DNA from 2 places in the Paenibacillus sp. JSM ZJ436 genome. Region 1 is predicted to be linked to the other one. Evidence: a T-box and tRNA genes for the amino acid it is inferred to sense, from the RefSeq annotation. Region 1 holds a T-box; the other holds one or more tRNA genes.

The links. A T-box is a leader RNA that pairs with one kind of tRNA and senses whether it is charged. The one in region 1 lies ahead of trpS (tryptophan--tRNA ligase), so its partner is inferred to be a tRNA-Trp.
Region 2: it encodes a tRNA-Trp, which carries the amino acid that the T-box ahead of trpS (tryptophan--tRNA ligase) is inferred to sense. The anticodon was not compared.

The regions. Positions count from the first base shown of each region.
Region 1 covers NZ_JBISEO010000005.1:184,796-194,346, reverse strand. The annotation lists gene ACH6EH_RS09005 (MFS transporter) at 1-378, opposite strand, end outside; gene trpS (tryptophan--tRNA ligase) at 589-1,578, opposite strand; T-box leader at 1,627-1,917, opposite strand; gene ACH6EH_RS08990 (SDR family oxidoreductase) at 2,058-2,930, opposite strand; gene uxuA (mannonate dehydratase) at 2,927-4,009, opposite strand; gene ACH6EH_RS08980 (GntR family transcriptional regulator) at 4,076-4,792, opposite strand; gene ACH6EH_RS08975 (metal-sensitive transcriptional regulator) at 5,027-5,350, shown strand; gene ACH6EH_RS08970 (heavy metal translocating P-type ATPase) at 5,540-7,999, shown strand; gene ACH6EH_RS08965 (LLM class flavin-dependent oxidoreductase) at 8,121-9,167, opposite strand; gene ACH6EH_RS08960 (threonine/serine exporter family protein) at 9,403-9,551, shown strand, end outside.
Region 2 covers NZ_JBISEO010000008.1:53-9,603, reverse strand. The annotation lists gene ACH6EH_RS11945 (peptide chain release factor 3) at 1-670, opposite strand, end outside; gene zwf (glucose-6-phosphate dehydrogenase) at 801-2,348, opposite strand; gene ACH6EH_RS11935 (response regulator) at 2,753-3,397, opposite strand; gene ACH6EH_RS11930 (sensor histidine kinase) at 3,399-4,487, opposite strand; gene liaF (cell wall-active antibiotics response protein LiaF) at 4,521-5,165, opposite strand; gene ACH6EH_RS11920 (PspA/IM30 family protein) at 5,335-6,024, opposite strand; gene ACH6EH_RS11915 (PspC domain-containing protein) at 6,026-6,505, opposite strand; gene ACH6EH_RS11910 (PspA/IM30 family protein) at 6,508-7,179, opposite strand; gene ACH6EH_RS11905 (LiaF transmembrane domain-containing protein) at 7,245-7,547, opposite strand; tRNA gene ACH6EH_RS11900 (tRNA-Leu) at 7,849-7,928, opposite strand; tRNA gene ACH6EH_RS11895 (tRNA-Arg) at 7,932-8,008, opposite strand; tRNA gene ACH6EH_RS11890 (tRNA-Cys) at 8,021-8,094, opposite strand; tRNA gene ACH6EH_RS11885 (tRNA-Gly) at 8,104-8,178, opposite strand; tRNA gene ACH6EH_RS11880 (tRNA-Gln) at 8,182-8,256, opposite strand; tRNA gene ACH6EH_RS11875 (tRNA-His) at 8,284-8,359, opposite strand; tRNA gene ACH6EH_RS11870 (tRNA-Trp) at 8,379-8,452, opposite strand; tRNA gene ACH6EH_RS11865 (tRNA-Tyr) at 8,459-8,544, opposite strand; tRNA gene ACH6EH_RS11860 (tRNA-Thr) at 8,549-8,624, opposite strand; tRNA gene ACH6EH_RS11855 (tRNA-Phe) at 8,654-8,726, opposite strand; tRNA gene ACH6EH_RS11850 (tRNA-Asp) at 8,756-8,832, opposite strand; tRNA gene ACH6EH_RS11845 (tRNA-Met) at 8,861-8,937, opposite strand; tRNA gene ACH6EH_RS11840 (tRNA-Val) at 8,951-9,026, opposite strand; tRNA gene ACH6EH_RS11835 (tRNA-Glu) at 9,124-9,198, opposite strand; tRNA gene ACH6EH_RS11830 (tRNA-Ser) at 9,208-9,299, opposite strand; tRNA gene ACH6EH_RS11825 (tRNA-Asn) at 9,303-9,378, opposite strand; partial or broken rRNA gene ACH6EH_RS11820 (23S ribosomal RNA) at 9,491-9,551, opposite strand, start outside.

The DNA.
Region 1 (9,551 bases):
CCCTTTATGCGATTCCGGCACCATGGCGGCGGCCATAGATACCGAGAGCACGACGATGACCGAGCCGCTCATGGCGGCCAGAGCCCGGGCGGCTACGATGGCGGCGTAGCTTGAGGTCAGGGCGACCATGACGTTGCTGATGAGAAAGACGGCCAGCATGTACAAATACAGCTTCTTCCGCTCCAGCTTCGCCGTCAGGTTGACGAGAATGGGACCGCTGATGGCAAAGGTGACCGAGAAGATGGTAATGAACTGGCCTGCCGAGCTGACCGAAATGCTCAGATCCTCTGCGATCAGATTCAGGATGCCGCCGACGATCAGCTCCACCATCCCTACCACAAAGGCCGCAATAGCAAGCATATATACACGAAAATTCAATGAAACACGTCCTTCTAATGTTCAAAATTTAAGTTACCACTATTATAGTAACCTGTTTGAGAGAGCGCAACCTGCATTTTTTGGTGCTCTTCATTATACACGTTATCCTCTCCATTCCAAAAAGCCCCCCTCACCACGTCTGCCAGCCCCTCCTGGAAAGAGGGTGGCAGATTCATAATGAGGGGGGCTGTGAAAGCGCCGCTATAGGCTTTAGAACGTTACGAAGCCCATGGCGCGCTTCGCGGCGAGCAGGGTCTGCTCCGCTTTTTCGGCGGCGCGCTCGGCCCCATTTTTCAAGATGCGGTCGAGCTCTTCGGAATGGACGATCTCATGATACGTCTTCTGGATCGGCTCCAGCTTGCTGACGACGGCCTCGGCCAGCTCCTTCTTAAAGGTACCGTAGCCCTGACCTTCATAGCGCTTCTCGATGGCGTCGATGGAGTCGCCGGAGAAGACGGAGTAGATCTCGATCAGGTTGCTGACCGCCGGCTTCGCCTCCCAGTCATAGCGCACGCTCATATCGGAATCCGTAACCGCACGGGAGAATTTCTTCCGGATGACGGACGGCTCGTCAAGCAGGGATACGTAGCTGCCCTGGTTCGGATTGCTCTTGCTCATCTTGTTGGAAGGGTCGTCGAGGCCCATAATACGCGCTCCGCTCTCCTGAATGACCGGCTCCGGCAGTGTGAACGTCGGCGCATACTTATGATTGAAGCGCGCAGCCAGATCCCGCGTCAGCTCCAGATGCTGCTTCTGATCATCCCCGACCGGCACATGTGTCGCCTGATAGAGCAAAATATCTGCTGCCATCAGCACCGGGTAGGTGAACAGGCCGGAGCTGACCGTGTCCTTGCCGCCGGATTTGTCCTTGAACTGGGTCATCCGGCTCAGCTCCCCGAAGTGGGCCTGCGTTTCCAGCAGCCAGCTCAGCTCGGCATGCTGCCGAACCTGGGATTGAAGGAAAATAACCGCTTTGTTCGGGTCTACGCCAGCCGCGACATACAGGGCTGCAACGTCCCGGGAGCGCTGATGCAGCTCTTTGGGGTCCTGGTACACCGTAATGGCATGCAGATCAGGAATGAAAAAATAACAATCATAGTCGTGCTGCAGCGCTACAAACTGGCTCAATGCCCCGCTGTAGCCACCAATGTTCAGATCACCGCTGGGCTTGATGCCGGACAGCATAATTTTGCTCATCATAAAGACCTCCTCTATATTAGAACAACAAAAAAGCACTCCGCCCCGAGTCTCAGGGACGAAGTGCATGACTCCGCGGTACCACCACCGTTCGGCTGCGAGCAGCCGCGCTTCACGTGGACAGCTGCCTCGCAGTCTGTAAAGGCTGCGGCTTGCTTCCACCACTCCCGGGATAACGGGGGAGAGCCGTCAAAGCCTACTGGCACGCATGAAATCATGCAGGCGTTCGGTTTGAAGCGAAGGGACCCATTCATCTGCCGCATTGTGCCGGACCTTGCACCAGCCGCCGGCTCGCTTGGACAATGACGTCTGCAGAATACTCTTTCCCTTCATCGCTGTGTGATATGGGACACTCAAGTTCTTCAAAGCTGATTCTAAGATGCCATAACCGCGGCCTTAAAGTCAAGGTGCGACATTCACCCGGTCCGTGCCTCCTCAAGGATCCGTGGATTCTGGGGGACCCGCCCTGCCTGGGGGATCGGCTAGACCCCGGAGTAGGCCATAAACCCGCCGTCTACCGGAATGACCGTGCCCGTGACGAACCCGGAGGTCTGCGCATCCAGCAGCCACAGCACCGTGCCCAGCAGATCCTGGGGTACTCCGAAGCGGCGCATCGGAGTGTGATCGAGGATCTTGCGGGAGCGATCGGTCAGCGAGCCGTCTTCATTGGTGAGCAGCCGGCGATTCTGCTCGGTCAGGAAGAAGCCGGGGGCTATCGCATTGACCCGAATGCCGGATTCCGCCAGATGCACAGCAAGCCACTGTGTAAAATTGTTGATGGCCGCCTTCGCCGCGCTGTAGGCTGGCACCTTGGTCAAGGGAGAGGGCGCACTCATGGAGGAGACGTTCAGGATGACCGCATCGGAACGTCCCAGCATGTGCCTTGCAAAGATTTGCGTCGGAATGAGCGTCCCCTGCATGTTCAGATCGAACACGTCCCGGAAGCCGGACACGGAAAGATCAAAGAAGGTCGCCACGTCCTCCTGATCCAGATCCTCCATCCGGAACCGCTCATTCGTCGTATTGGCATCCTTATGATTGCCGCCCGCGCCGTTAATCAGAATATCGCAGGCTCCAAGCCGGCTGCGGACCTCCTGCTCGGCCTGGATTACGCTGCCCGGGTCGGTGACATCGCAGGCGGCGGCGATGGCGATGCCGCCTGCGGCCACAATCTCGTCCGCGACGGCCTGGCCCTTGCTCAAGGTGCGGTTGAGCACGGCGACCTTGACGCCTTGACGGCCCAGCTCCAGCGCCATAGCGCGGCAGAGCACCCCGGAGCCGCCCGTGATCGCCGCGACCTTGCCCTTTAGAGCGTCATGCTTCGGCAGCGTTGTGTATACTTCAGGAACCATCATGAGGAGACCTCCTTTCCGGCACGGGCCTGCTCCAGCGCATCCCAGACGCCCCATAAATACATAATGCCAAGGGCCCGGTCATACAGGCCGTAGCCTGGCCTGCACTGCTCGCCCCAGATATGCCGTCCGTGATCGGGGCGGCAGTAGCCGGTAAAGCCGTGCTCGTGGTAAGCCTTCACGACGCCGGCGATGTCTACCGTGCCGTCCTGCGTGCGGTGAGACGTCTCGATGAAATCGCCGTTGTCAAACACCTTCACATTTCGGATGTGCGCAAACGGAATCTGCTCATGAAACTCTCCGATCATGCTCACGATATCATTAGCCGGGTTCGCCCCGAAGGAGCCGCTGCACATCGTGACACTGTTGGAAGGGCTGTCCACCAGACTCAGCAGCCGGCGGACGCTGTCTGCTCCTGTCATAATGCGGGGTAGGCCGAAGATGGACCAGGGCGGATCATCGGGATGTATGGCCATCCGGATGCCGTGCTCCTCAGCGACCGGAATCACCGCCTCCAGGAAGTACGCCAGGTGATCCCACAGATCCTCTGCGGTAACCTCGCGGTACGCCTGAAACAGCTGAGTCAGCTGCGAGAGCCGCTCCGGCTCCCAGCCCGGCATCGTCAGGGCACTATTGCGGGTAATGCTGCTCACAAGCTCCAGCGGATCGATGCCGTGAATCTTGTCTTTTTCGAAAAAGAGAGCGTTCGAGCCGTCCTCCGTTTCCTTATGCAGATCGGTCCGTGCCCAGTCGAATATCGGCATAAAGTTGTAGCAGATGACCTTTACGCCAACGGTCGCCAGCTTCTTGATATTGTCTATGTAGTTCTGGATGTAGAGGTCACGGGATGGAAGGCCCAGCTTAATGTCCTCATGCACGTTGACGCTCTCCACCACCTCCACATGCAGCCCATAGCGGAGCGCCTGATCCCGGACCTCGATGATCCGCTCCATCGGCCATGCTTCACCGGCCGGAATATCGTGCAGCGCCCAGACGATTCCTTCCACGCCCGGAATTTGCCGGATCTGCTCCAGCGTAACCGTGTCATTTCCTTCGCCAAACCAGCGAAATACCATACGCATCTTGCATACCGCCTTTCTAGTCAATGAATGTAGGGCCTAACGAATTGAGCTTGCAGCCGCTCCCGTTCAGATCCCGGGGGGCTTGAAATAATCCGGATGCCTCTGCTGCAGCACGGACAGGTTGGAGATGATCAGGCTCAAGTGCTGCTTCATCAGCGCATCGGCCCTCTTGCCGTCCTGCTGCCGGATGGCTTGTACCATCTCCCGGTGCTGTTCATACAAGGAAGCCCAGTCCGGATCCTCGGACAGCCACAGCATGCGGCTCCGGTTGAGATGGGCATTCATCTGTTGAATGACGTTCCACGTGCCGAGCTTCCTGCAGCCGGCAAACAGGATGCGGTGAAATTCCTCATCGAGCTGGAACATCATTCTGCCGTCCTGCTGGAAGACACTGTGCTTCTGCTGCGCCAGATTAGACTCCAGCTCGGCCAGCAGGTCCTCCGGGAAGCTCTCGCAGGCAAGGGCGATCACAGCGCGCTCCAGCTGCTCGCGCATGAAACGGGCTTCTTCCACTAGCTCCGGATCGATCAGGGAGACGCGGGTACCGCGCTGGGGCAGGACGACTAGCAGTCCTTCCTGAGCCAGACGGACAAAGCTTTCCCGCACCGGGGTGCGGCTGACCTGATATGCCGTAGACATCTCCTTCTCGGACAGCAGGGTGCCTGGCGGCAGCTCCAGGCTCAGAATCTGCCCCTTCAACGAGGTGTAGACCACACTGCCGGCTGAGGAATTCTCGGCCGATAGCATCGTTTGAAAAGACTGTGACGGCGGTATGGATACCATAATGTACATTCACCTCCTGAGGTTCTGCCATACTACCATACAAGTATGGCAGTATCATATTATACTCTGTATCCGCTTGCAAGGGGGAAATGAAGCGGAAAACAATTTTTTTAGCATGGATAGGGTGGGGGGCTATGTGTTACAATAGCTGTATGATCAGATGGGCCTTGCCTCAGGGCAGGGACCTTGCAGGAGCTTAGAAAGCAAGCTTGCGAAGAACGGGGGACAAGAGATATGTCTGCAGAGAATCATCTTCATGAGGAGTGCGTCGTAGACGGGGAACGGAAGAGCCATCATTCCGATAAAATCAAAAGCAATCTCATCAGCCGCCTGAACCGGATTGAAGGCCAGATTCGCGGTGTGAAGGGCCTGATTGAAAGGGATACGTACTGTGATGATGTGCTGAACCAGATCGCTTCGGTCCAATCCGCGCTGAACGGTGTGGGAAAGCTGCTGCTGGAGCATCATATGAAGAGCTGTGTTATGGAGCGCATCCAGGAGGGAGACGAAGAGGTCATCCCTGAGCTGCTTGTGACGATTAACAAGCTGATGAAATAACGCGATCGTCCGGGGCCTGCTGCGCTTTGCTCTGCAAGCTGCGCAGCTCCGCTGGCCCGCAGTCAAGCGGGATGACTCGTCTTCCTTTTTATAGGGTAGGTGGGTATGCTAGATAGATGGATATTTTGTACATTGTGCTTGCTGTAACAGCATGCGCAAGAAGAACCAATACGCACGGAAGAGGTGTACATGATGGAACCAACAACAGGACAGAGTCAGGGAGACCGCCCGGGACTGAAGAAGGCAACACTCCAGCTGACCGGAATGACCTGTGCCGCTTGCGCCAGCCGAATCGAAAAAGGCCTGGGGCGGATGAAGGGCGTGCAGGAGGCCAGTGTGAACTTTGCGCTGGAGCGCGCGTCCGTACAATATGACCCCGAGGCCGTAACCCCGAAGGACATGGTTCAAAATATCGAAAAGCTGGGCTACGGCACGCTGAAGGAATCGGGAGATCTGTCGCTGACCGGAATGACCTGTGCAGCGTGCGCCGCCCGCATTGAGAAGGGGGTAGGCCGCCTGCCAGGGGTAGACCGGGCGACGGTGAATTTCGCGCTGGAGTCTCTGCATGTGGAATACAACCCGGCGGAGGTAAGCATTCCGGATATTCAGGCCCGGGTGCAGAAGCTCGGCTATGGAGCGGAGCCCAAGGCGGCCGCGGAAGAGGCCTCTCGCCACCGTCAGGATGCGATCCAGCGGCAGAAGCAGCGGCTGCTTCTCTCTGGCCTGCTGTCTTTGCCCCTGCTGTGGGCCATGGTGAGCCATTTCTCGCTGACGTCCTGGATCTGGATGCCGGATCTGTTCATGAATCCGTGGTTTCAGCTGCTGCTGGCTACGCCGGTGCAGTTTTATATCGGGGGGCCGTTTTATGTTGGGGCTTATAAGGCGCTGCGCAGCAAGAGTGCCAATATGGATGTACTGGTGGCGCTGGGCACGTCGGCGGCCTATTTCTATAGCCTGTACTTGACGCTGCAATGGGCGTTCGCCGGTGCACCGGGCCATCACGGTCCGGACATGTACTATGAGACGAGTGCGATTCTGATTACGCTGGTGCTGCTCGGCAAGCTGTTTGAGGCACTGGCGAAGGGGCGGACGTCAAAAGCGATTCAGAGCCTGATGAGCCTGCAGGCCAAAATGGCAAGGGTCCTTCGCGGCGGAGAGGAGATCTCCATTCCGGCGGAGCAGGTGCAGGTGGGAGATCAGGTTATCGTAAAGCCGGGAGAGATTATTCCCGTAGACGGGGAAGTGCTTGAAGGGGTTTCATCGGTCGATGAATCGATGCTTACCGGAGAAAGCGTTCCCGTGGATAAGCAGCCCGGTGATCCTCTGATTGGTGCGACGGTCAATAAGAACGGGCGCCTGATCATGAAGGCGTCCCGGATCGGCCGCGATACGGCGCTGTCGCGTATTATCCGTGTGGTGGAGGAGGCACAGGGCTCCAAAGCGCCCATTCAGCGGATCGCCGATGTCATCTCGGGCGTGTTCGTCCCGATTGTGGTCGGCATTGCGGTGCTGTCCTTCCTGATCTGGCTGCTGGTCATAGCGCCGGGTGATGTGGCAGCGAGCCTGGAGATTGCCATTGCCGTGCTCGTCATTGCCTGTCCATGTGCATTGGGCCTTGCCACACCGACCTCCATTATGGCCGGCTCGGGCCGGGCAGCGGAGCTTGGGATTCTGTTCAAGGGCGGAGAGCATCTGGAGTCGGCCCATAAGGTGGATACGGTCATGCTGGACAAAACAGGCACCGTGACGAACGGCACACCGGAGCTGACAGATGTGGAGGTGCAGAATTGGCTCAGCGAGGCGGAGTTCCACCGCCTGGTAGGTGCCGCAGAGCGCGGGTCGGAGCATCCGCTGGCGGAGGCCGTGTCCGCCGGGCTGGCGGCGCGCGGCGCGGTATTCAAGGCTGCCGAATCGGTAGAAGCGGTCCCGGGCTACGGCATCTCCGCGCTCGTGGAGGGCCGCCGCGTTCTGGTCGGCACCCGTAAGCTGATGAGCCGTCATGATGTAGATTTCAACGATGTGCTGGAGCGCATGGTGCAGCTGGAGAGCGAGGGCAAGACCGCGATGCTGGCAGCCGTAGACGGGCGGCTGGCCGGGCTCATTGCCGCTGCGGATACAATCAAGGATACATCGCAAGCGGCGGTTGAGCGGCTCAAGAGAATGGGCATTGAGGTTATTCTGATGACCGGGGATAATGAGCGGACGGCGAGAGCGATTGCGAAGCAAGCCGGCATTGATATCGTGCTGGCCGAGGTGCTGCCGGAGGGCAAGGCCGAGGAGGTGCAGAAGCTGCAGCGGCAGGGCCGCAGGGTAGCGATGGTCGGTGACGGCATCAACGATGCACCGGCTCTGGCCGTAGCCGATATCGGCATGGCGATGGGAACCGGGACGGATGTAGCGATGGAGGCTGCAGATATTACGCTGATGAAGGGCGATCTCAACAGCATCCCGGACGCCATGGCCATGAGCCGCCGAACGATGCGCAACATCCGGCAGAATCTGTTCTGGGCGCTGGGATACAATACGCTGGGCATCCCCATTGCCGCAGCGGGGCTGCTGGCACCCTGGGTCGCGGGTGCGGCGATGGCGCTGAGCTCGGTTTCGGTCGTGCTGAACGCGCTGCGGCTGCAGCGCATGAAGGGAAACTAAAGCGACGGCGGGAAGTGCAAGGAGCACTCCTGCCAGTCTGAGCCTGATTCAGCCCATCACCAAGCAAGCCCCCCTTGTCCCGCAGCGCGGGCTCAAGGGGGGCTTGTCATGTTGAAGATGGTTAGGAAGCGGTCCGGGAGCTGGCAAAGCCCATCTCGGACAGCAGCTCATAGGAGCGCAGGCGCGCCTGATGATCATAAATCGCCGAGGCGACGATGATCTCATCGGCTTGCGTCTGCTCCAGGAACTGCTCCAGCTTTTCGCGGACGGTAGCCGGGCTGCCAATCGCGGAGTAGGTCAGCGTCCGGCTCACAATCGCCCGCTCCTGCAGCGACCACTGATCCTCCATGCTGCTGACCGGAGGCTTCAGCTGACCGGTTTTGCCGCGGATAATGTTCAGGAACTGCTGCTGGCCGGAGGTGGACAAATACTGGGCCTCCTCGTCGGTATCCGCGCAGATGACATTCACGCCGATCATGGCGTAAGGCTTCTCCAGCTCCTCGGAGGGCCGGAATTGACTGCGGTACAGATCCAGGGCGGGCAGCAAATAGTCCGGTGCAAAATGGCTCGCAAACGCAAACGGCAGCCCCAGCTGTGCAGACAGCTGAGCGCTGAAGCCGCTGGAGCCCAGCAGCCAGATCGGTACGTCCAGGCCTTCGCCCGGAACTGCCCGAACCCGCATGGACGACCCGGAGGTGGGCTTGAAGTACGTTCTCAGCTCTCCAAGGCGGTCCGGGAAATCCTGTCCATCACTGCCGGATCCACGGCGCAGCGCCCGGGAGGTCAGCTGATCCGAGCCGGGCGCCCGGCCGAGGCCCAGATCAATCCGGCCCGGAAACAGCGACTCCAGCGTGCCGAACTGCTCTGCAATGACGAGCGGCGAGTGGTTCGGCAGCATAATGCCGCCAGAGCCGACCCGGATCTGGCTCGTGCCTGCTGCAATATGGCCGATCACGACAGAGGTCGCCGAGCTGGCGACACCCGTCATATTATGGTGCTCCGCCAGCCAAAAGCGGTGGTAGCCCCACTGCTCGGCGTGCTGTGCCAGATCGAGCGAGTTGCGCAGCGAAACGGCGGCTGTGCTGCCCTCTGTAATCATGGACAGATCCAGAATCGAGAGCGGTATATGTTGAAGGGAATGAGATGATGGCTGAGCTTGTTTCTGCATAGAAATTCCTCCTTGTCTAACATAGGGTGTATGGGTATACCATAAACCATTATACCTCCTGTTATGCAGGAAACCCAAATCTGCGGCATGAAAGCGAGGTCTCAATTAGGTTATACTCATCTTAAAGAATGAAACAAGAGGCGGTATCTGCGGCTGTTACATTCAAGAAGCCAAGGCCGCAGGGGAAGACACCCCCGGCGGCCGGGAAGAGCATCAGGAAACGGAGGACACGGGTGTGGAGGAGCTGTTAAGGCGGGAGCATGAGGTGATGAAGGTATGCCTGCTGGCCGGAAAAATCATGCTGGAAAGCGGTGCCGAAACCTACCGCGTGGAGGATACGATGGTTCGCATTGCAGCAGCCTTTGGCTTGGATAACAGCCATAG
Region 2 (9,551 bases), on a different contig from region 1:
AATACTCTCCAGCCATATCCCGAATGATGGGATCGTTGTAATCCTCGACTTTTTTGACAGCAATGGCGGAATGATCGTCGTTCTGGAACAGCTCTACCTGATTTTTCATACGGTCATATACCCCGCACAGGTCACGTCCGGAGCCAATAGGCCAATTCATCGGTACAGAGCGGATACCAAGCACCTGCTCAATCTCTTCCATCAGATCAAAGGGGCTGCGTCCTTCCCGGTCCAGCTTGTTTACGAATGTAAAAATAGGAATGCCGCGCTTCGCGCACACCTGGAACAGCTTGATGGTCTGGGCCTCCACGCCCTTGGCGACATCAATCAGCATGACAGCGCTGTCCGCTGCGGTCAGCGTCCGGTAGGTGTCTTCACTAAAATCCTGGTGACCTGGTGTATCCAGTATGTTAATCCGATGACCCTGGTAATCAAACTGCATCACGGAGGAGGTTACCGAGATTCCCCGCTGCTTTTCAATCTCCATCCAGTCACTCGTGGCATGCTTGCTTGCTTTTCTTGCTTTAACCGATCCCGCCAGGCGAATTGCGCCGCCGAACAGCAGCAGCTTCTCCGTCAATGTCGTTTTACCGGCGTCCGGGTGGGATATAATTGCAAACGTCCGCCGTTTATCGACTTCGGTCTGCAGCTCATTCTGGAGTTTGCTCATTTCACTGTTCCCTTCGTACTAAAGTCATGTATATCATTGTACCACAATCCATACGCAAATCATCCCCATACCAGGTACGTATGGGGATGATTTTATTCCTATCCGGTTCAGGGAGGCTTGCTGTTCCCTGTTAGCTCTTCGTCCAAATGACCTTGTCCTCGTCCTGCCCGTTAACAGGCCACCAGTGGAAGCCGTCCTTTTCCAGTAAAGCGTCGGCCTGCTGTGGTCCCCAGGAACCGGCCGGATAGTTCTCCAGCGGGCCTTGGTTGTCTCTCCAGGACTGCGCAATCTTGTCCACAAAGGACCATGCTGTAGCCACCTCATCCCAGCGGGTGAAGTAGGTATGGTCGCCTCTTGCGGCATCATGGATCAGGCGCTCGTAAGCCTCAGGCGAGTTAATGCCCACCAGGCAGCTTTGGCAGAAATCCATCGCTACCGGCTCGATTTCCGATTCAGAGCCTGGCTTCTTGGCGTTAATCTTCACATACAAGCCTTCCATCGGATTCACGCGAATGACGAGCAGATTCGGCTCCAGTGAATGCTTCTGGCCCAAGTAAACATTGCCTGGCATCCGCTTGAATTCCACCACGACCTCCGTCGTCTTGACTGGCAGGCGCTTGCCTGTACGGATGTAGAATGGAACTCCCGCCCAGCGGAAGTTATCGACGAACAGACGGGCGGCAAAATACGTTTCCGTATTGGATTCCGGATTTACCTTATCCTCTTCGCGGTAGGCCGGAAGCTCCTTGCTTCCGTTGCTGCCCTTCGTGTACTGGGCGCGAACAACATGATCCGCAACCTCTTCACTCGAAGCGTACGGACGCAGGGAACGCAGCACCTTCACCTTCTCGTCCCGAATATCCTCCGGCAGCAGACGGCTAGGCGGCTCCATCGCAATCATGGTAAGCATTTGGAGCATATGGTTCTGCCCCATATCACGCAAAGCGCCGGCATGATCGTAATACCCGCCGCGCTCCTCCACGCCCACCGTTTCGCTCAGCGTAATCTGAACGTTCGCGATATGCTTATTGTTCCATAGCGGCTCAAAAAACGCATTCGCAAACCGGATGACTTCAATATTCTGAACCATTTCCTTGCCCAGGTAATGGTCAATCCGGTAAATCTCCTCTTCCTTGAACACCTGGTTAATTTCTTCATTCAGCTTCGCTGCGGACTCCAGGTCATAACCGAACGGCTTCTCAATGACCAGACGGTTCCAGCCTGCACCATCCAGCATGCCGCCCTTCATCAGATTGAAGGATACGCTGCCGAACAGCTCCGGTGCCAGGGCCAGGTAGAACAGGCGGTTGCCCGGAATTTCATATTTAGCCTCAAGCTGCTCCGTTTGCTCCCGAAGCTCGCGGAAGCCGTCAATATCATTAATATCGAGCGACTTGTATTCAAAATGCTGCGCAAAGGTATCCCATTCCGCGTTCAGATCAGAACGGTAACGCCCGAATTCCTGAATGGATGAATAGACATCCTGACGGAATTCATCCTGTGTACGCGGACGGCGGGCTACTCCGATGACCGCAAAATCCTCCGACAGTTTGCCTTCACGGTAAAGACTGTAGATCGCGGGAAACAGCTTGCGTTTTGCCAGATCACCGGTCGCTCCGAATATAAAAAATACCGCTCCCGGTGTATTTAGTGTATCGAAATTTAGATTTTCAGCCATGGCTCCTCATTCTTTCTATGTAATATAGTGTATTTTTATGCACCAAAGTTTATCACGATGTGATGACATTTTAGCATATCCGTGTCAAGTATGCTATCTCATTTCACACTTTTGTTATTGTTATTTCAAGATCTTGTGTCCATTTTAAGCAGGAGTGCCGGATTTTTCGATCCACAAACTTTCTTTTTCTTCATGTAATCTTCATGCATTCTACCCTGCATATCTAACAGAGAAACCTCCCTTTCATTTCCCTGTCTTTCCCTTCCATACATTGCCCTTAGCCAGCTTGTTTCATTCAGGAAGTGTGTGCTGCGCCGGCATTCCCGCCTGAAATCTGCATGGCGACAGAAGGAATCTAAGCGACAAAAAAAGCTCCAGCCTTGTCAGCCCGAGCTTCTCTATTTTTATTCAGCGAGTCCGTTTTTGTAAGCGTAAATGGCGGCCTGTGTCCGATCCTCAACGCCAAGCTTCGCTAAGATATTCGTCACGTGGAATTTGACCGTCTTGATCCCGATAAACAGCTCATCCGCCAGATCCTGATTGGATTTACCCTGTGCAAGCAGGCGCAGCACCTCCATCTCCCGGTCCGTCAGCTCACTGTGCGCAGGCGCTTCAGCCTGAGGGCGGCGAAACCGGTTCATCATTTTGGAGGCTACCTGTGATTCCAGTACAGATTGTCCCCGCACCGCCGCCCGGATCGCGTCAGCGACTTCGGATGCACGCGAGGTTTTCAGCAAGTAGCTGAATGCACCGGCCTCAATGACCGGATACATTTTCTCATCGTCCAGATAACTGGTGAGCACAATGACCTTGCAGTCAGGGAACAGCTTGATGACCTCCCGCGTGGTCTCGATACCGTCCATTCCTTCCATGACTAGGTCCATCAGAACCACATCCGGCACATACTCCTTTGCAAGCCGAATACCTTCCTCACCGCTGCCCGCTTCCCCGACAACCTCAATCCCGTCCTCCGTGCCCAGCACAGCAGCGAGGCCGATCCGAACCATCTCATGATCATCAACAAGCAGCACCTTAATCGGTGTCTCCATGTCAGACTCCGTTTCCTGCGGCATTTCCATCCTCCTCTGTCTTATTGCGCTCTTCGTCCAGCAGCGGTACCGTAATCTCAATTCGTGTGCCTTTCCCTGGCGCCGTAATGATCTGAATGGCTCCCCCCAGCTCAATGACCCGCTCCTCCATCGTAGAAAGGCCATAGGAAGCCTGTTTCTTCTCGTCTAGTTCAAATCCGACACCATCATCTCGAAGCATAACCCGTACGGTATTGAGTTTACGGTGGATGCGGATGTCCATTTTATCGGCTTTGGCATGCCGGAGCGTGTTCGACATGGCCTCTTGTACAATGCGGAAAAGATGATTCTCGATGCCCTTCACGAGCGTCAAGCCTTCGTCCATCTCCAGCTGAATTTCCATCGGAACCTTGATCTCCAGCTCCCGGATCAGCTCTCTCAATCCTTGCTCCAGCGCCTTTCCTTCCAAATACACGGGCCGCAAATGTAGCAGAAGCGCCCGCATCTCCGATTGCGCTACAGAGGCCATTTCCTCGATCAGGGCTACCTGACGCTGCGCTTTGTTAAAATCCTTCTCCAGCGTTCGTCCTACCGCAGTAGCAGTCATGGATATCGCGAACAGCTGCTGGGAGACCGCATCATGCAGCTCCCGAGCCAGCCGCTGTCTCTCCTCTACGATGGCTGTAATCCGTGCCTGCTCCGCCAGTTGGGCATTGTTCGTGGACAGCCTCTGCAGCGACGTCACCTGCTCTTCCCAGCGCTTGCTGATCCGATCCAGCTGCTCGCCCAGCCGTCCGACCTCATCATCTCCAACATCCGGCATAGAGCCTGCGGTAACCCCGCTTTTTTCCCAGTCAGATAGTGTTTCTCTTACCCGGTCCAGCTTCCGCCTCACCCGGTATCCCTGGAAGAACCCGTATCCTACTCCGAGTCCGATCGGCATTAATACTATGGTGATTCCGGCTTGGATCGTGTCGCCCCAATCGTTCATGGGCCGAAGATACCCGTATGTATATAGCACATATAAGACGATTAGCAATATGGCAAAGCCTAGAAGGGCGCCCTCACGCATGCTCCGCGTAATCATATTTGATTTCTTATCAGATTCCAAGTGACAGCCCTCCTGCAGCTCTATATTTGTACATTACACCATCCGGATACTCAAATCTCCGCCAAGATAAAAAACAATAAATTTCACTTTATACTCACTCGTCTCATAATTAGGAGATTTCCAATTCAGGCGATTCATAATGCCGGTTTCCCGCTTTAAGCTGGTGTCGATCGAGCCAAACAGAATAAATGCCTCAATCTCCACACCGTAATATTCCGGAATGACGATGTCGATATCGCCAAGCAGACCATGAAACATAAGCACCGTTTCGTTCTCTTCCGGTAAAGCAAGCGAAAGATCCACATCCGCTTCTCCCAGCACATGCCACACACTGAGGCTCTGCATGACCCAAGGCGCCCGATCCCAATCAAAGTTAGACATAAACGTCTGCTGCTGGTGGAAACGGTCATTTCGGTGAGCCTTCTTCACCTTTCCGTAGAAGAAACCGAGCGAGATTAAGCCGATTCCAATGACCAGCATCAAATGATCCAGCAGGAGCATCACTGAGCCTACGCCCAGCAATACATATCCCCGTTTAGGCCAGCCCACACGTATTTGCTGAATGCCTGCTGCCACCAGCAGAAGAGCGACCACGGTGAAAAATCCAATCCATTTGCCGAACAGCAAACAGATCCCCAGACCGATGAGCACAAAAGCAATTCCGCTATTTTTCTCCATGTCGCACCTCCTTCAGATGGCTGCTGCTCTACTGATTATTTTGCTATACAAACCAAAACGATGCGGATCATCCGCACCGTATGGTCATTAAGCTATAAGTCACGCTGATCCTGGATGACTCCTTGCCACTCCAGTAGCATATCATATTCCGTTCTTTTCGAACACGCTTTTACTGCTCGGACTTGGAGCCGCCGTTCATCTTGTTCTTCATGGCATTCAGCTGCTCTTCAATCTTCAGCTGCTTCTCAGCATCCACTGGATTGGTGTACCCGGCATGCTGTGAAGGATAAGGCGCTCTCATCACATCTGCCTCCGCTTCAAGCTGCATAATCTTTTCTTCCATGCGGTGGAAGCCCATTGACGCGCTGCCACTTTCAATGCTATGCAGGCTGCTAACTTGAGACATCTGCTTTTTCGCTTTGGCCATTTGGGCACGGGCTACCAGCTCGTTGCGCTTGTTGCGCATTTTATAGAACTCATCCTTCATTTGGTGCAGCTGTGCAACCAGCTCTTTCGCCTGTGCATCAGACTGCTCATGAAGCCCTTGGTATTCCTCTTGCTTTTGGTCAAAATACAGCTTCTCCTCCAGCAGCTTCCGTGCGACCTCTTCTTGACCATTCTTCAAGGCAAGCTCGGCCTGAGCTTCCCGCTGGCCTGCCATTTTCACCGCTTCCTCAACGCGCTGCTTCATCCGGCGTTCATTCGCCATTTGCTTGGCAACCGTAACCTCGGCTTCGTGAATCTCAGCCTCCATGTCACGCAGATACTGGTTCAGCATTACAATCGGATCCTCAACCTTATCGAGTAGCTCGTTTACCGACGCCTTTGTCATGTCCTTAATTCTTTTGAATACTCCCATATTATAAATCTCCCTTCTCGTACTTGGATAATTTTTGTTTTAGCTCTTCAATCTCTTTCTTTAACGCTTTTTTCTCGATATCCTTCAACATGGCATCCAGCTCCGCATCCGGTGGCGGTGTGCCGGGTGATTGCTTCGTCGTAGTAAAGCCCGGATCTTGAAATGGCGGATCGTACCGATCATAGTCATCCTGATCATATCTACGGTCCCTTCCACGGCCATAGCGCCGGCCTCTTTCATCAAAATCATCCTGGTACTCCGATCGCCGGCCTCCGCGCCGGTATGGATCGCGAGGATTAAGCTCCTTGGGCACGACCAAAGCTGCAATCAGATAGATCCAAAGCGTGGTCCCGCAGGTTATAAAGATACTGACTACAAAAATGATGCGCAGCACAGTGGAGTCAAAGCCAAGCTTGTCTGAAAGCCCGCCGATCAATCCGGTAAATACCTTGTCTCGGGAGGAGCGGTATAATTTCGTCATGATTACTCCTTTCCGCTGTCACTCAGCTTCTGTTTCAGCCGTGCAAGCTCTCGCTCTAGCATACTGGAGATGCCTTCACTCTGGGAGGTGCCTTGGTGATCCGTTCGGCGGATATCCCGAAGACTTTTGGCTTCAAGCTCCCAGTCTGTAATACGATCCTCCAGCCTGTTGAACATTCGCGGAACGTCCTGTCCGGGATATCCGCCGCTGCGGCCGTTCATACGCTGCTGTAAGCGCAAGGTTTCCATTCTGGCCGCGTAGTATTGGCGTTTGCTGTATGCGCTCTGATATTCCATACGCAGCTCCCCCAGCTGTACCTCCACCTCACGCAGTGCCTCATGGCTTGTTGTTAACAGCTCCTGATACTGCTCGATTTTCTCTTCATATATCAGCTTCTCTTGCAGAGCCAGCTTCGCTAAATGATCCTCCCCAGCTTTTAGAGCTAGCAATGCCTGCTCTTCCCGCTTACTTCGCATGGAATCGGCTTGAACCACCTGCTGCTTGAGATGACGAGTGTGGGATTCACACTGCTGCTGAAGCTTTTCGGCTTCCAGAATGTCCTGCCTGGTAGAGTGTAAGAACTGGTCAATGAGCTTGACAGGGTCCTGACTCTGTTCCAGCTTTTCATTCAGAGTAGCCATCGTAATATCACGAATACGGCGTAACACACTCATAGTCGTTTAATCCTCCTCTACCTTCATATTCAACATGATGTCTTTGCTTGTTGCTTGCTTCTACCTTAATAATAACGCCGCCGGCTTCGCTTCAATCGGGACACGCCCCAGACGATCAATGCAATACCCAGCAATGGTCCGAACAGCCAAGATAGCTTGCCTAACAGCGAGATAATACCAATCGCCATCACGATCCAGCCAATAAGTGTGTTGCCCCGCTTAATTCCATAGTAGCCTAATCCAATCATGACTAACGGAATCAAGAGACTGAACAGCCAGCCTAGCAGAGGTCCGAATACCCCCAGAAGAATTAATGCGCCTAACCCGATCAGTAGTACAGCCAATCCTTTATTTCTTGAGCTTCTCAAGGTTTCACCGCCTTTCTTATTTTCATGTCGTACTTTGTTGCTGCTGTTGATGTTGTTTTTGAATTTCAACCTTATGTCCTTATTGTAGAGAAAAAGCAGGGATCCTAAAACAGACTGAGGACGGTATTTCATCCTCGACTAAAGTCGGGGATGCCTTACGACCATTGTCGAAGCCTGCTCCTGCTGCCTGGGATCGTCAATAATCAATCGGAGAAGAGAATTGGCATACAAAAAAAGCAGATGAGATAACACTCATCCGCAAATATAAAAAAGGAACATGGTTTCCCATGTTCCTCTGTGATGCCGGTGAAGGGACTCGAACCCCCACGGTTTCCCTCACGATTTTGAGTCGCGCGCGTCTGCCAATTCCGCCACACCGGCTAATGGCGTGCCCTAAGAGATTCGAACTCCTGACCTTTTGATTCGTAGTCAAACGCTCTATCCAGCTGAGCTAAGGGCACAAAATATAATAATGGAGGCGCCACCCAGATTCGAACTGGGGATAAAGCTTTTGCAGAGCTGTGCCTTACCACTTGGCTATGGCGCCAAACAAAAATGGAGCGGACGACGGGAATCGAACCCGCGACCCTCGCCTTGGCAAGGCGATGCTCTACCGCTGAGCCACGTCCGCAAATGGCTGGGGATATAGGATTCGAACCTATGCATGACGGAGTCAAAGTCCGTTGCCTTACCGCTTGGCTAATCCCCAACAATCATATTCATAATTTTAAAATAATGGGGCGATCGATGGGACTTGAACCCACGAATGCCGGAGCCACAATCCGGTGCGTTAACCCCTTCGCCACGACCGCCATATATTTTAAGTTTAACTGGCAGGGGCAGCAGGAATTGAACCCACACTAACGGTTTTGGAGACCGCTGTTCTACCTTTAAACTATGCCCCTAAAAACTGGTGGAGGATGATGGATTCGAACCACCGAACTCGTACGAGAACAGATTTACAGTCTGCTGCGTTTGGCCACTTCGCTAATCCTCCAAGGTGGTGCCGGCGAGAGGACTTGAACCCCCAACCTACTGATTACAAGTCAGTTGCTCTACCAATTGAGCTACACCGGCAAGAAAAGTACTACGGTAATACATTAAGGTGGCTCGGGACGGAATCGAACCGCCGACACGAGGATTTTCAGTCCTCTGCTCTACCGACTGAGCTACCGAGCCTTAAAGCTCTTTCGGTTTAAAAAAAAGAATGGCGGAACTGACGGGATTCGAACCCGCGGTCTCCTGCGTGACAGGCAGGCATGTTAGGCCTCTACACCACAGTTCCATGAGGCATAATCGCTATGCGATATAATTGGTTGCGGGGGCAGGATTTGAACCTGCGGCCTTCGGGTTATGAGCCCGACGAGCTACCGAGCTGCTCCACCCCGCGTCATTAAATTATATGGTGGAGGCTGAGGGGATCGAACCCCCGACCCTCTGCTTGTAAGGCAGATGCTCTCCCAGCTGAGCTAAGCCTCCATAAACAAACCGAACTCTATATTACCAAATCATCAAGCAAATTGCAAGCTGCCCATGAACCTTTGGTATTCTCATTACCTGAAACTAGTAAAGAAAGTGGTGACCCGTAGGGGATTCGAACCCCTGTTACCTCCGTGAAAGGGAGGTGTCTTAACCCCTTGACCAACGGGCCTTATTTAAATGGCGGAGAGAGAGGGATTCGAACCCTCGAGACGCTTTTGGCGCCTACACGATTTCCAATCGTGCTCCTTCGACCAACTCGGACACCTCTCCAAATGGCTCCCCGAACAGGACTCGAACCTGTGACAACTCGATTAACAGTCGAGTGCTCTACCAACTGAGCTATCAGGGAATAAAGAATTCAGATGTTTGATCACCTGAAAACTAGATACGAAACGAATGTGCGTTGTTAGATTGATCATTAGCGTAATGCTTTCGTAGCTAGCTTTACTTCGCAAAGCTTGTAGGATAAGCCCTCGACCGATTAGTATTGGTCAGCTCCATGCATTGCTGCACTTCCACCTC